3 regions of the Vibrio sp. 03_296 genome follow, and region 1 is predicted to be linked to each of the others. Evidence: predicted binding sites of a transcription regulator. Region 1 holds the regulator's gene; each other region holds the start of a gene.

Region 1 (4,520 bases):
ATAGCTTGGTTATCAGACCTGATTGAGACAGAAAATCTTTCAAACGATATAAAAAAACCACATCATTTTGATGTGGTTTTAATCTATAAGAAATAATAAACGTGCTTGCCTACAAAGACAATTTATTCACTAATTCGTCTCGACGTTGCTGAGGAATCACACTCCAGTGCGTACCATTGATGGCTCCCTCTAACGCCCAAAGCAGCTCTAAGCTCACGGCACCACTGTGGGTGTTTTTAATCGCTTCGTACGCACGAACCGCGCCTTGAGACTCCAACTGCTCGACTGTTTCAATTCCCGCCTTTTTAAGCATTCGTTCGGTGGCTAAACGCAGGTTAGGTAGGTCTTTTAATCGTTCAGGTTTTGCTGTTGCTTGCAGTTGTTTATCATTATTAGCACTGGCCAATGCACGTTTGGCTAAAGCGAGTAGTGCATTTTGGTCTTGCCATAGCGCGTCTGAAATCGCGTAGTACTTAGTGACAACAGGAAACCCACGCTTAGTATAAACGTATGGTTTGAGCCCTTGCTTTTCAAAAAGTAATGTTGATTTTTGATCTGCGCGAATATGAAGCTGGTCTTTCACCACAAGTGCGAACATGGTCTCATCTGCAAAAAGGCCGAATCCGCCAAACATTGAGCGAGATTTTATCGCACCAAGTTGCTCAAAAAGCTTCATTGAATCTTTGAGTATCGGTTTATCCATGATGTGTTATCTCGGTGTAATTACTATTACGCCACCAAATCAGGTCCGAGAGATTAGCAAACCAATGCAAATACAATGTCATTAATGGGTAAACTTGTTGTTATGCATTTTTGCCATCGGTAACCCCGCTACCTACCAAAAAACGTCTGGTTTAGGCCGGAGGCTTTGCGTCCCACTTTTTCAAATGGTTTGCCCTGTGCGTGACACTAGAAGGATACGATTTCTATTGGAGTAACATCACATTTTCAAATAAAAAATGTGACATTGGTTCAGATAATAGTTGCAGTTAAGTGAATGAATGCTCGTTTTTAAGAACTTAACAGAATTTGACTTAACAAATCACTTACTAAGAATGAAAAAAAAAGCATCCAGATTTGGATGCTTTAGAATATTAGTCTTAACTAATTGATTTTTTTAACGGTATCACGAACCACTAACTCGGGATGCATTTCAAACACGCGTTTGTCATGCTCTTTGTCCTTAATACGTTCGAGAAGGATCTCAAATGCATTTTTACCAACACGGCGTTTTGGCTGGTGGATGGTTGTTAGCGGTGGTGAGAAGTATTCCGCCAACTCAATATTATCGTAGCCGATCACAGAGATGTCTTCAGGAATGCGAAGGCCTGACTGTTGAAGGCGGCTCATCAAACCCAGTGCCATGGTGTCGTTGAAGCAGAAGACCGCCGTTGGGCGATCTTGCCACGACGCGATCTTGTCAGCAGCCATCACAGCCGTATCACATTCAAAGTTTCCTTCAAGGATCCACTCGTTGTTAACGGCAATATTAGCTTCCTTCATCGCGCGTTTAAAGCCTTGGATGCGCTCTTGGCACGCGGCTTTTTCAAAGTGACCACTTAAACACGCAATTTTTGTATGACCATTTTCAATCAAGTACTTAGTGGCCAAGTAGCCACCTTCCTCTGAGTTATCGATAATTTTATCGGCTTGTGAGCTGATTGGACCCCAGTCCATAATCACTTTAGGAATATCTGCATGCTTATCAAGCATTTCGCGTAGTTCTTCAGTGAGGTCTGAACACATCACCAAAATGCCATCTACGCGTTTTTCCGCAAGCATACGAATGTAATCACGTTGCTTCTCGTAGATACCGCCCGTATTACAAAGAATTAGCGTATAACCTTGGCGGTAACAGTAGCTTTCTACGCCATCAATCACTTCAGAAAAGAACAAATTGGTAGATTGAGTGACCAGCATACCAATAGTACGAGTGGTGTTGCACTTTAGGCTACGCGCTACTGCGCTAGGCGCGTAGTTGAGCTCGTCAACCGCTTTCATGACTTTTTCTTGAGTGGCTTCTGCAACAAAACGCGTTTTGTTGATTACGTGCGACACTGTGGTCGTGGATACTCCAGCGAGACGCGCGACATCTTTAATTGTGGCCATAGGTATTGTCCTGTCTAAGGTTGCATTTTGAATCTACGATTCTTTGTTGCAACACAGTTTGCTACCTTTCTCCGAATTCGCTTTGTAAGGAAGACACACTAGAAAAGCAGCAGCTTAGCTTTAAATAAACACAAAAACCGCTGTATTTCAGCGGTTTGCATTAAAATCATATTTTATCGATTGCGGTCTCAATTTTAGACTGAGACGGCAAGAGTGGCAACCTACTCAAACAGCGAAATGTGTATCCGTGTTCACACTTTAGTGGTTAAAGTGTAACCGAGTGTTTGCTCTATTGATAAGGGCGTAATTATTATCCAACTAAATAGTCGCTGTCCAGCATACAAAACGCAACAAGTAGTTTTATTGCGCTGTTATAGAAGCCAAACTCATCATATTGTGCTGCTCGTTGAGAGAAGGTAGGTAACCAAGAGAGCAACATTTCTTGAATAAATGTGTTTTGCTCGATGAAAGCATCTTCCATGTGGCGATCTTGTTCAAACTCATTTGAGCGAATGATGAGGTTGCCAAGAAAGTCGAGCATGATCGCTAAGTGATCGGCCGGTTCATTTAGTTGTTGATTGACCTGCACACCATGTTTTTTTAGCCAAGCATCCATTTTTTGTGCCGGCTCGCCATTGAGTAGGCCATCTTTTGTAAGGTAAATTGATGCGTATGGCAGCGCGCCATGTTTTGCGGTTTTCAAAAATAGGTCACAAAAATCTGCCGCTAATTCCAATTGCGCATCTTGACGGTCAACAAGACGATTGAGTGCGTCGACAAAGGCGTTAACGGATGGTCGCAGAGCATCGTTTTCAGCCAATCCCGTTAAAAACGCTCTAATTTCCATGCTTTGATATTTATCGAGTTCTTCCTGAGTCAGTTCTTTGGCAAATAAGCTGGAAAGCCACCAATATATTTCCGCACGTTTTTCATTAAAGGCTTTTATCTCTTGCATCATTTATCGCTCCTAAATCAATCTCCTATAAGTGTAACCAAAAAAAATGAATAACAATAACGCCTATTGTTAAGAAAAATATAAATATATTTGAGCTTGTTAATGGTCTGATATTAAGCTTGTTTTGAATCAATAAAAATCAAGATACTTGCATTTCAAACGAAGTATGACTAGAAATGTTACTAGTTATGAATAGAATGTCTGCCCGTGTAGACAGAAATGACATGAAGTGGTGTAAATGAGCTATCACGTATTAGTCGTAGAAGATGATGTAGTGACTCGCAGTAAACTTGCGGGTTATTTTCAAAAAGAAGGTTACACAGTAAGTGAAGCGGAAAGTGGTGCCGAGATGCGTCATATTTTGCAAAATAGCTGCGTTGATTTGGTGATGTTAGACATTAACTTACCAGGTGAAGACGGCTTGATGCTGACCCGTGAACTACGCAGCCAATCGGACATTGGCATTATTTTGGTAACCGGACGCACGGATAGCATAGATAGAATTGTTGGTTTGGAGATGGGGGCAGACGACTACGTCACCAAACCATTTGAGTTACGTGAACTGCTGGTTCGAGTGAAAAACTTGTTGTGGCGGATTTCGCTTGCGCGCAGTGGTGGTTCAAAACATCAAGATGCGGAAAACGAAGACCATATTGTCCGTTTTGGCGACTGGACCTTCGATATTCATCGTCGAGCGTTGAGCCACAATGGTGAGCCAGTGAAGTTGACCAAGGCAGAATATGAGCTGCTGGTGGCGCTTTCGTCTTATCCAAATCAGGTATTAAGCCGTGAACGCATTCTCAACATGATTAGCCATCGTGTTGACGCGCCAAACGACAGAACGATTGATGTTTTGATTCGTCGCATGAGAGCAAAAATGGAGTTTGATCCTAAAAACCCACAAATTTTTGTGACCGTACACGGTGAAGGCTACATGTTTGCAGGCGACTAGGCGTGGCTTAGAAAGCCAAAATTAACAAACAAAAAAAGAGCGGATTAAGCTCTTTTTTTGTTTCTGCAGATCATGATTCATCATTTTGATGCGCGATTCTCTGCCATGATTTGTTCGTCAGTAAGGAGCAAATCTCGCATGCCTTGCCATAGCTGGCCGAGGGTTTCATACCAGTAGCGCTCTGTTTGCTCAAGGTAGATGGCTTTAGGGGCATATCTGTCCCAAGCTTGAGAGATGTTCTTTTGCGCAAGGTAGTTTGTTGGCGCGGGTAACGGCGTTATGCCAGCGTCATGAAACTCTTTCATTGCACGTGCCATGTGACTGGCTGAAGTGACCAAAACCAGCTGTTTTTGACGCACAAATGCCGCTGCTTGTCGCGCTTCTTCCCAAGTATCTTTGGCATCTTCAAGAAGAATAATGTCTGATTTCGCGACACCCAGAGCCAAAGCCACGTTTGCCATCATGCGAGCATGGCTGGTTTCTGAGCCGCCCGCATAGCCAGAC
Region 2 (4,520 bases), on a different contig from region 1:
TTTGGCTTCTGGGTGCTGCGCGACCAAGGTTTTAGCGACTTCATCGGTGTAGTAACCTTCACCACAACCAATATCAAGTAGGCGGTGCGGCGTACCTTGCAGGTATTGGCGGCAAAGTTGCGCCACTTTTTGACGCATTGGGTCGTAATGGTCGCCTTCGAGGAAGCGGCGGCGAGCCTGCATCATCTCTTTGTTGTCACCAGGATCTTTCGAACGTTTGTGATGAGCAGGCATCAAGTTAACGTAACCTTCTTTGGCTAGGTCAAATTGATGATTGTTGGAACATTTGAACGTGCGCTCTGCTTGCTCTAACGCAAGGTGACACAAGGGGCATTGATACGCCATGAAGACCTCAAAAAGGGGCGATGAAACAGGCGGCAAAGTCTAACAGGAACCGCCTGTTTTAACCAGTTTGAGTCTCGGCAGGTCATGATATTCCCCGCCGAAGAGGAGTTATTTGGTGTGGTATTGCTCGCAAGCAAGCATGGTGTTTTCGATGAGGCTGGCCACCGTCATTGGGCCAACACCTCCGGGTACTGGAGTAATGAAGCTGGCGCGTTCACGAGCCTTATTATATTCCACATCACCAATCAGCTTACCCGATTCAAGGCGGTTGATGCCGACATCGACCACGATCGCGCCTTCTTTAACCCATTCACCAGGAATAAAATTCGGCTTACCGACCGCAACCACCAGCACATCAGCTTGGCGAACATGACCTTCAAGATCTTTAGTGAAGCGGTGACAGGTGGTTGTGGTACAACCTGCCAGCAGAAGTTCGAGTGTCATTGGGCGGCCAACAATGTTTGATGCACCCACGATCACCGCATGCTTACCACGTAGTGCGATGTTGTAACGCTCAAGCAGCGTAATAATGCCTTTTGGTGTACAAGAACGCAGTTTAGGGATGCGTTGCGCTAAGCGGCCAACGTTGTATGGGTGGAAACCATCCACATCTTTCTCTGGATGAATGCTTTCTAGAACGTGCGTGCTGTCGATCCCCGCTGGAAGAGGAAGTTGAACCAGAATACCGTCGATTTCAGCATCATTATTGAGCTCATCGATCAGCGCCAGGAGTTCTTCTTCTGAAGTAGAAGCGGGAAGATCAAACGATTTAGAGACAAAGCCCACTTCTTCACACGCGCGACGCTTGCTGCCAACGTAAACTTGAGACGCTGGATCTTCGCCAACCAACACAACGGCTAAGCCAGGCGCACGTAATCCCGCAGCTACACGAGCTTTTACGCGAGCAGCGACTTCGGATCGAACAGTTTGGGAAATGAGAGTTCCATCGATATTTTGAGCAGTCATGACTTTCCTTAAGAATACGAATGGCAAAAACTTGGCGCGTATTGTCGCAAATCATCAAATAAATATCTATACGCAAACGTTTGCTTTGGGGCGTTTTTAAGCATATTTAATGTGGGCGCCCTTTTTTTAGCCATTTGATTCAGTTTGTTAAGAAAACCCGTTGATTTACCAAAATGAACTCGTATAATCCTGTCCCTGTAGCGCGCCCTTAGCTCAGCTGGATAGAGCACGTCCCTTCTAAGGATGTGGTCGTAGGTTCGAATCCTACAGGGCGTGCCATTTATTCTAAGGCCTCAACATCTCATGGTGCTGGGGCTTTTTCATTTTGGTCATTTTTCCCTTTATTTGGATTGTCCGGGCTTTGTTAGCAATGTCACGATGGTGTCAAAGCGGCCTGCTCATCTTGACTTTGCTGCGTCCAAAAAATAGCATGCCGCTCGTTTTTAAAGCGCGATGGGCAGCACTCATCGTTTCCTTTTCATTTATTGAGGTACAACAGAAACCTATGGACTCGTCGAGTAGTCGAATATCACAAAATGGTTTTTTCGAGCCTTCGAAAATGCCAACGGTTTTCTGCTAGCCTGCCAATCTACATTGTTAGCTTGTGCTGGGTAGTCGATACCCATTGGCATAAGCGAATACTGCTTTTCCTCGTTAATACCATCTCTCTATTGATATATGCCTTCGGCCGTTTGCTGCGGGAACGATATGCTTATTGATTTTTCCTAGATGCTTTGTCGCGTCTAGAACAATAAGCGACGACATGTCATGCGTACAACTTTTCGTCCGATGAAAGGGCGGAGGTGACTGCGTGGGTTTCTTTGTCCTGAGCGACACTCAGGAGAGATAACCATGACTCTATTACAGACACAAAAAATCGATAACGCGAACGCACAAAACGTTGGTGGCGGCCACGCTGTGCACATCGATACTCACACTAACTTGAAAGATGCGTCTATTTCGATGATGTATCGCAAACGCGTTTTCTGGTTGGTACTGCTGGTTTTCGGCAACGTTTTTTCAGGCGCTGGGATTGCTTATTTTGAAGAGATCATCCAAAGCCATGTGGCACTCGTGTTTTTCTTACCCTTACTTATCGACAGTGGCGGTAATGCGGGTTCGCAATCGGCCACGTTAATGGTACGCGCGCTAGCAACAGGAGAAGTGATGGCGAAAGATTGGGCGAAAATGCTCAGTAAAGAGCTTTGCATTGCCGCTCTTCTTGGTATCACTATGGCTGGTGCGGTGTCACTGCTGGGTTTTGTGAGAGGGGGGTATCACATCGCGCTTGTGGTGGCGATCACCATGCAGATTGTGGTGATTGTTGGTTCCGTGGTGGGCATGTTGCTGCCGTTTCTGCTCAGCAAACTTCGATTTGATCCAGCCTCTGCGAGTGCCCCATTAATCACGACCATTGCAGATGCCATTGGGGTGATGATCTATTTCTCTGTGGCAAGCATGTTGTTGGATTTGCCTGCTGCGGGTTAACGACCAAACACCAGTGCAACGATTGAGTTTTTTCTGAATTTTCGACAAATTTTGCACGGTTAATAGGAATGTTGCATCAAGTTGAGTAGATTATTGGCTTAACTACTTTAGCTTGATGTAACAACCTGGACGTACGCGTGATCATTCGAGTAATTGAGAAGTGGCTTAATCTAAGCCGCTGGCATGAAGATTTTAGGGAGAGCTCATTTGTTTTTATTGCACTCTCTTTTTTAACGGCAATATTTTCTTTTTTTCTCTACTACAACATATTTATTGTCCCTTTTCCTCCGATGATTTTGCTCGATGGCCTAGGTGTGTTGGGCTGTTTGGTTGGTTTCTATTTTCTTAAAGGTAATCGGCGTTCCCGTTTGGCGGGCATCATTGCGGTGGTTGTGATGATGGTGATCAGCTTGCTTTATATCGCTGATACGGGAAATGAGGAATTTGCCCTCGCATTTACTTTAAGCATTCCGGTGATCTCCATTTTTGTTGTCGGTTATCGCTTAGGGGCGACGTTTAGCGTACTCAATTTTGCTGTCATCGCTTGGATCTGTTTTAGCCAAATGCCGAACTGGACTGCAGTGCCTTTCGACAACATCAGCTTTATCCACTTAACGGTCATCCATTTTACTTTGTTTGCTATCGCCTACTTTTACGATTCTGGCCGCAGGCAAACCATGGCGTTGCTCAAAGAGTCCAATGCAAAACTGCAGCAGCTCTCAGTAACGGATGCACTCACTCAACTACCTAACCGTTTGTATATTGAAGAGTTTCTCATCAACTCAAACCAAGTGCATCGGATTGTGATTCTCGATATCGACGATTTTAAGAAAATCAACGATCGCTACGGGCACGATGTTGGTGACAAGGTGTTGCAGATTGTGGCGCAGAAAATTGAAAGCTGTGTTGGTGGTAACGGCGTGGCTTGCCGCTGGGGAGGTGAGGAGTTTCTCATGGCCTTTTACCTGCAAGAGATTGAGGTCATACAGGACAAGATTTTACGTCTGCAGCAAGAGATCGCGGCGTTTGAGTTTGGTTTGCGTGACCCGATTACCTTCAGTTGTGGCGGAGCGCCGCATCAGCCAAAGCATTATCGCAAAGCGTTTCGTCAAGCGGATGAAGCACTCTATCGAGCCAAAAAAGCAGGGAAAAACAGCTTTGTTTACGATGTGATTGCCAGAGTTGGTTAGTGTATTGCGCTAGTTTTATCGAACGGTGTGGTGTTTTGTCTTGCTCGTGGGTATTTCTATTGAACAAATTTTGGTTGTTTGTTGATTTTTTAGTCGATTGTTTTATAAATAATTGCGATGTGTCTCATTTATAAAATATGGAATTATTATAGATTGATTGCATAAGCTATTCTCCAGCTTTATTTGGCTAGAGTAACTTTATGAAAACTAAAATCATTTTATGTTCAGCGGTACTAGCAGTACTTTCTGGTTGTGCGTCAGTACCTATGGTTGATTCTGAACTCTCCGATCAAGCGAAACAGTTTGATGCGCCAACCGAAGGGAAAGCGGGCGTGTATGTATATCGTCCAGAATCTGGCATTGGTGGTGCACTGAAAAAAGATGTGCATATTGATGGTGAATGCATTGGTGAAACGGCACCGGGTGTTTTCTTCTACCACGAAGTGGATGGCGATAAAGAGCACATTGTCAGTACCGAATCTGAATTTTCTCCAAATGAAGTCACCTTGTTTACTGAGCAAGGACGCCTCT
Region 3 (4,520 bases), on a different contig from region 1:
ATCGCTCCACTTCTGCTCTTAAGGTTGGACTTCTGTGGTGAGTGTCGCTTGGCTGACGGTGACATCTGGCGACAGAGCTTCGTTTTCTGCTGCGTCAATGTCACTAGCAGCCGCCACTAACTCACTATTTTCGAGTGGCGGGATCACTTGAATTTCACCCTCTTGATCGCTCGCAATCAGAGAGTTTTGTCCCACATGACCAATGATGCTTTGGTAGTAGCGGCGGATATTCTCAACGTAATTTTTCGCCTCGTCTCCACGAGCATAACCGTAGCGAGTTTGGCTGAAATACTTCTTCTGTCTTAATAGCGGCAGTCTCTCTTTCACATCTCCCCAAGAATCTGGATTGCCACCTTGTCGTTTGGTTAAGCGGCGTGCATCCATCATATGACCAAAGCCAACGTTGTAGGATGCTAAAGCAAACCAGATTTTCTCATGTTGAGGGATCGACTCAGGTACACGAGCGACAATACGACGCAGATATTCAACGCCACCGCGGATAGACTGCTCTGGGTCTAAGCGGTTTTTTACGCCAACACTTTGCGCAGTCGGCAACGTCAGCATCATCATACCGCGCACACCGGTCGGCGATTTCGCGAGGGGATTCCAATGTGATTCTTGGTACGCCAGAGCGGCAATTAAGCGCCAGTCAAATTCTGCAGAATATTGCTCAAATAAAGGAGCCCATTTGGGTAATTTATTGTCCAACGCACGGATAAAGGCGCGCGTATCCACATAATCGAAGCTGCCAATGTGGCCAATGTATTTTTCTTCTAGGCGTGCAAGTTCGCCAGATTGACTAATGTTGCCGAAAAACTCAATCATCAGCGCATACAAAGATTCATCCGGTGAACGGCGAACAAACCAAGAAACAGGTTGGTCTTCGGTGACTTCAAATGCGGTGGCTAAATCGGGGTAGAGACGTTGAGCCAGTGATAATTCGATAGAATCGCTGATGGCAAATCTCAGCTCCCCAGTTGAGACGCGGCGAAGCAAATCGTAATTATCGGCATCAGAGACGGTGGTAAATTGCAGCTCTGGGTAATCGTTTTGTAGCGATTTCAACAACGTCACATTTTGTGATTGTTTCACCACTTGCAGAGTGTTGGCAGCCGCATTGTTACTGGTTTCGTCTTCATCTTCTGAGGTGGTTTTGGCGTTTTGGTATTCGACTAACTGTTTTAAGTTACGTGGGCGTAGGGCACCATTTTTGTACACCACGACTTGACTGACGTAATAATAACTTGGCCCGGGGCGAAATTGTTTAATCGCTCTTGGGGTCTGGTTGAGGCCAGTGGCGATCAGGTCGATGTCTCCGCGTTTGAGCATGGGGAACAACTCGGCTTGGCGAAAAGCCACTTTCACTTCAAGTTTGACGCCAAGTTCATCGGCAAACTGACGAGCGAGTTCGTAATCTAAACCGGTTTGTCCATCAGGACCGATGTAATAAGAGAGTTGATTATTGAGAGTACCGACACGGAGTACACCTCTCTGTTTGATCTGATCAAGTTCGCTAGTGGGCTTTGATTCAATCTGACACGCTGATAAAAACAGCGTTGTCGCGATAATAAACAGAAAGTTACGTAGTTGGTGAAGATTAAATATTGGCATCAAGTCTGCTCTCAAAAATCGATTCGTCTCTTTATATCAAAGCGGGCAAGGTAGGCAAAGAAAAAGCGATAGGCAAAATTGTACACCTTTTCTTAGTGACGACATTTTGGTTGTATTTCAAATTTGACAAAAAAAGTGACGCAAACGGTTGCTTTTGGTGTTACATCACAAAAACAATTGCTATATAATGCGCCCGCAACAGAGAGGTGCAATCGGCATAAGTTCGAAGTAAAACAGTATAACCCACTGAATTTATTCCAATATCACCTTAATCAATTGCATAAGAGACCTAAGCACATGAGAATTTTGCGTGGCTCCCCAGCTCTTTCTGAGTTTCGAGTTAATAAACTACTGGAACTTTGTCGTGAACAAGATCTGCCTGTAACGGGCATTTATGCCGAGTTCATGCACTTTGCGGATCTGACCTCTGAGTTAGACGCAGAAGCGCTAGAAAAGTTAGAGAAACTTCTTACTTACGGCCCAACTATCGAAGAGCACGAGCCTCAAGGTCTCTTATTGCTGGTCACTCCTCGTCCTGGCACCATCTCTCCTTGGTCATCAAAAGCGACAGACATTGCACAAAACTGTGGTCTTAACGCGGTGAAGCGTTTAGAGCGCGGCGCGGCGTACTACGTTGAGTCGTCATCAGAGCTTTCTAGCGCACAAATCGACATCGTAAAAAGCATTATTCATGACCGCATGATGGAAGCAGTATTTGGTGATTTAGAAGCAGCAGCGGCATTGTTCAGCGTTGCACAGCCTGCACCAATGACTCAGGTGGATATCCTTTCTGGAGGTCGTCTCGCGCTTGAAGAAGCAAACGTTTCACTTGGCCTAGCGCTGGCAGAAGATGAAATTGATTACTTGGTGGAGAACTTTACTAAGCTTGGCCGTAATCCAAATGACATCGAACTTATGATGTTTGCTCAGGCTAACTCTGAGCATTGTCGTCACAAGATCTTTAACGCCGATTGGACGATCGATGGTGTGGAACAGCCAAAATCGCTGTTTAAGATGATCAAAAATACCTTTGAAACAACGCCAGATCACGTGCTGTCTGCTTACAAAGATAACGCAGCGGTAATGACGGGTTCAAAAGTCGGTCGTTTCTTCCCTGATCCAGAAACGCGTCAATACAACTACCATCACGAAGATGCGCACATCTTGATGAAGGTAGAGACGCACAACCACCCAACCGCAATCTCACCATGGCCAGGTGCTTCCACCGGTTCTGGTGGTGAAATTCGTGACGAAGGCGCAACCGGTATTGGCGGCAAGCCAAAAGCGGGTCTGGTTGGTTTTACCACCTCGAACTTACGTATTCCTGGCTTTGAACAGCCATGGGAAACCGATTTTGGTAAGCCGGGTCGTATCGTCAACGCCCTTGACATCATGCTAGAAGGCCCTCTCGGTGGTGCGGCATTCAACAACGAATTTGGTCGTCCAAACCTCCTTGGTTACTTCCGTACTTACGAAGAGAAAGTGACGTCACACGCAGGTGAAGAAGTGCGTGGCTACCACAAGCCAATCATGATTGCTGGTGGTATGGGTAACATTCGTGACGAGCACGTACAGAAGAAAGAGATCCCTGTCGGCGCAAGTTTGATTGTTCTTGGCGGCCCTGCGATGAACATTGGTCTGGGTGGTGGCGCTGCGTCGTCTATGGCGTCAGGTCAGTCGGCCGAAGATCTGGATTTTGCTTCGGTACAACGTGAAAACCCAGAGATGGAGCGTCGCTGTCAGGAAGTGATCGATCGCTGTTGGCAGCTTGGCGATAACAACCCAATCGCGTTTATTCACGACGTTGGTGCGGGTGGTATTTCAAACGCGTTACCAGAGTTGGTCAATGATGGTGAGCGTGGCGGTAAGTTCCAGCTGCGTGATGTACCAAACGATGAGCCGGGAATGAGCCCATTGGAAATCTGGTGTAACGAATCTCAAGAGCGTTATGTACTCGCGGTCGCACCAGAAAACATGGCGGCATTTGATGCAATCTGTAAACGTGAGCGTGCGCCATACGCTGTGGTCGGTGTGGCAACGGAAGAGCGTCACCTCACGCTGGAAGATGCGCACTTCGACAATACGCCGATTGATATGCCAATGGACATTCTGCTTGGCAAGCCACCAAAGATGCATCGTGAAGCAACCACACTCAAAGTAGACAGCCCAGCGATGACGCGTGATGGCATCGAACTTAACGAAGCGGTGGATCGCGTACTTCGTCTTCCAACTGTGGCTGAAAAAACCTTCCTGATCACCATTGGTGACCGTACCGTTACAGGCTTAGTGGCACGCGACCAAATGGTCGGTCCGTGGCAGGTGCCAGTCGCAAACTGTGCGGTCACAGCAGCCAGTTACGATACGTACCACGGTGAAGCGATGTCTATGGGTGAACGTACACCTGTTGCGCTGCTTGACTTTGGCGCGTCAGCACGTCTAGCCGTTGGTGAGTCTCTCACTAACATCGCAGCGACTGACATCGGCGATATCAAGCGCATTAAGCTGTCAGCAAACTGGATGTCACCTGCAGGCCACCCAGGTGAAGACGCGGGTCTTTACGAAGCGGTGAAAGCGGTGGGTGAAGAACTGTGCCCTGCATTGGGTCTTACTATCCCTGTTGGTAAAGACTCAATGTCAATGAAGACCAAGTGGAATGAGAACGGTGAAGAGAAAGAAGTAACTTCTCCACTGTCTCTGATCATCACCGCGTTTGCTCGTGTTGAAGATGTACGTAAAACCATTACTCCTCAGTTGCGTACCGACAAAGGCGAGACCTCACTGGTTCTTGTTGACCTTGGCAACGGTAAGAACCGCTTAGGTGCTACGGCGCTGGCTCAGGTTTACAAGCAATTGGGTGACAAACCGGCTGACGTCGACAACGCGGAACAATTGAAAGGCTTCTTCGATGC

Evidence for each region. Region 1 encodes PurR, which represses purine synthesis genes. Its sites were predicted from a motif close to TNANGNAAACGTTTNCNTNA; they were not measured.
Region 2: folD (bifunctional methylenetetrahydrofolate dehydrogenase/methenyltetrahydrofolate cyclohydrolase FolD) is a predicted target of PurR. The motif match lies at 1,380-1,399, and genes of this name have one in related genera.
Region 3: purL (phosphoribosylformylglycinamidine synthase) is a predicted target of PurR. The motif match lies at 1,748-1,767, and genes of this name have one in related genera.

Annotation. Positions count from the first base shown of each region.
Region 1 covers NZ_NPKW01000157.1:29,413-33,932, forward strand. The annotation lists gene CIK04_RS21615 (TfoX/Sxy family DNA transformation protein) at 110-703, opposite strand; cyclic di-GMP riboswitch class I at 819-907, opposite strand; gene purR (HTH-type transcriptional repressor PurR) at 1,105-2,109, opposite strand; gene torD (molecular chaperone TorD) at 2,420-3,067, opposite strand; gene torR (two-component system response regulator TorR) at 3,303-4,016, shown strand; gene elyC (envelope biogenesis factor ElyC) at 4,097-4,520, opposite strand, start outside.
Region 2 covers NZ_NPKW01000149.1:62,596-67,115, reverse strand. The annotation lists gene rlmA (23S rRNA (guanine(745)-N(1))-methyltransferase) at 1-345, opposite strand, end outside; gene folD (bifunctional methylenetetrahydrofolate dehydrogenase/methenyltetrahydrofolate cyclohydrolase FolD) at 454-1,311, opposite strand; tRNA gene CIK04_RS20910 (tRNA-Arg) at 1,514-1,590, shown strand; gene CIK04_RS20905 (magnesium transporter) at 2,164-2,799, shown strand; gene CIK04_RS20900 (GGDEF domain-containing protein) at 2,937-3,989, shown strand; gene CIK04_RS20895 (DUF2846 domain-containing protein) at 4,190-4,520, shown strand, end outside.
Region 3 covers NZ_NPKW01000029.1:63,730-68,249, reverse strand. The annotation lists gene mltF (membrane-bound lytic murein transglycosylase MltF) at 19-1,611, opposite strand; gene purL (phosphoribosylformylglycinamidine synthase) at 1,909-4,520, shown strand, end outside.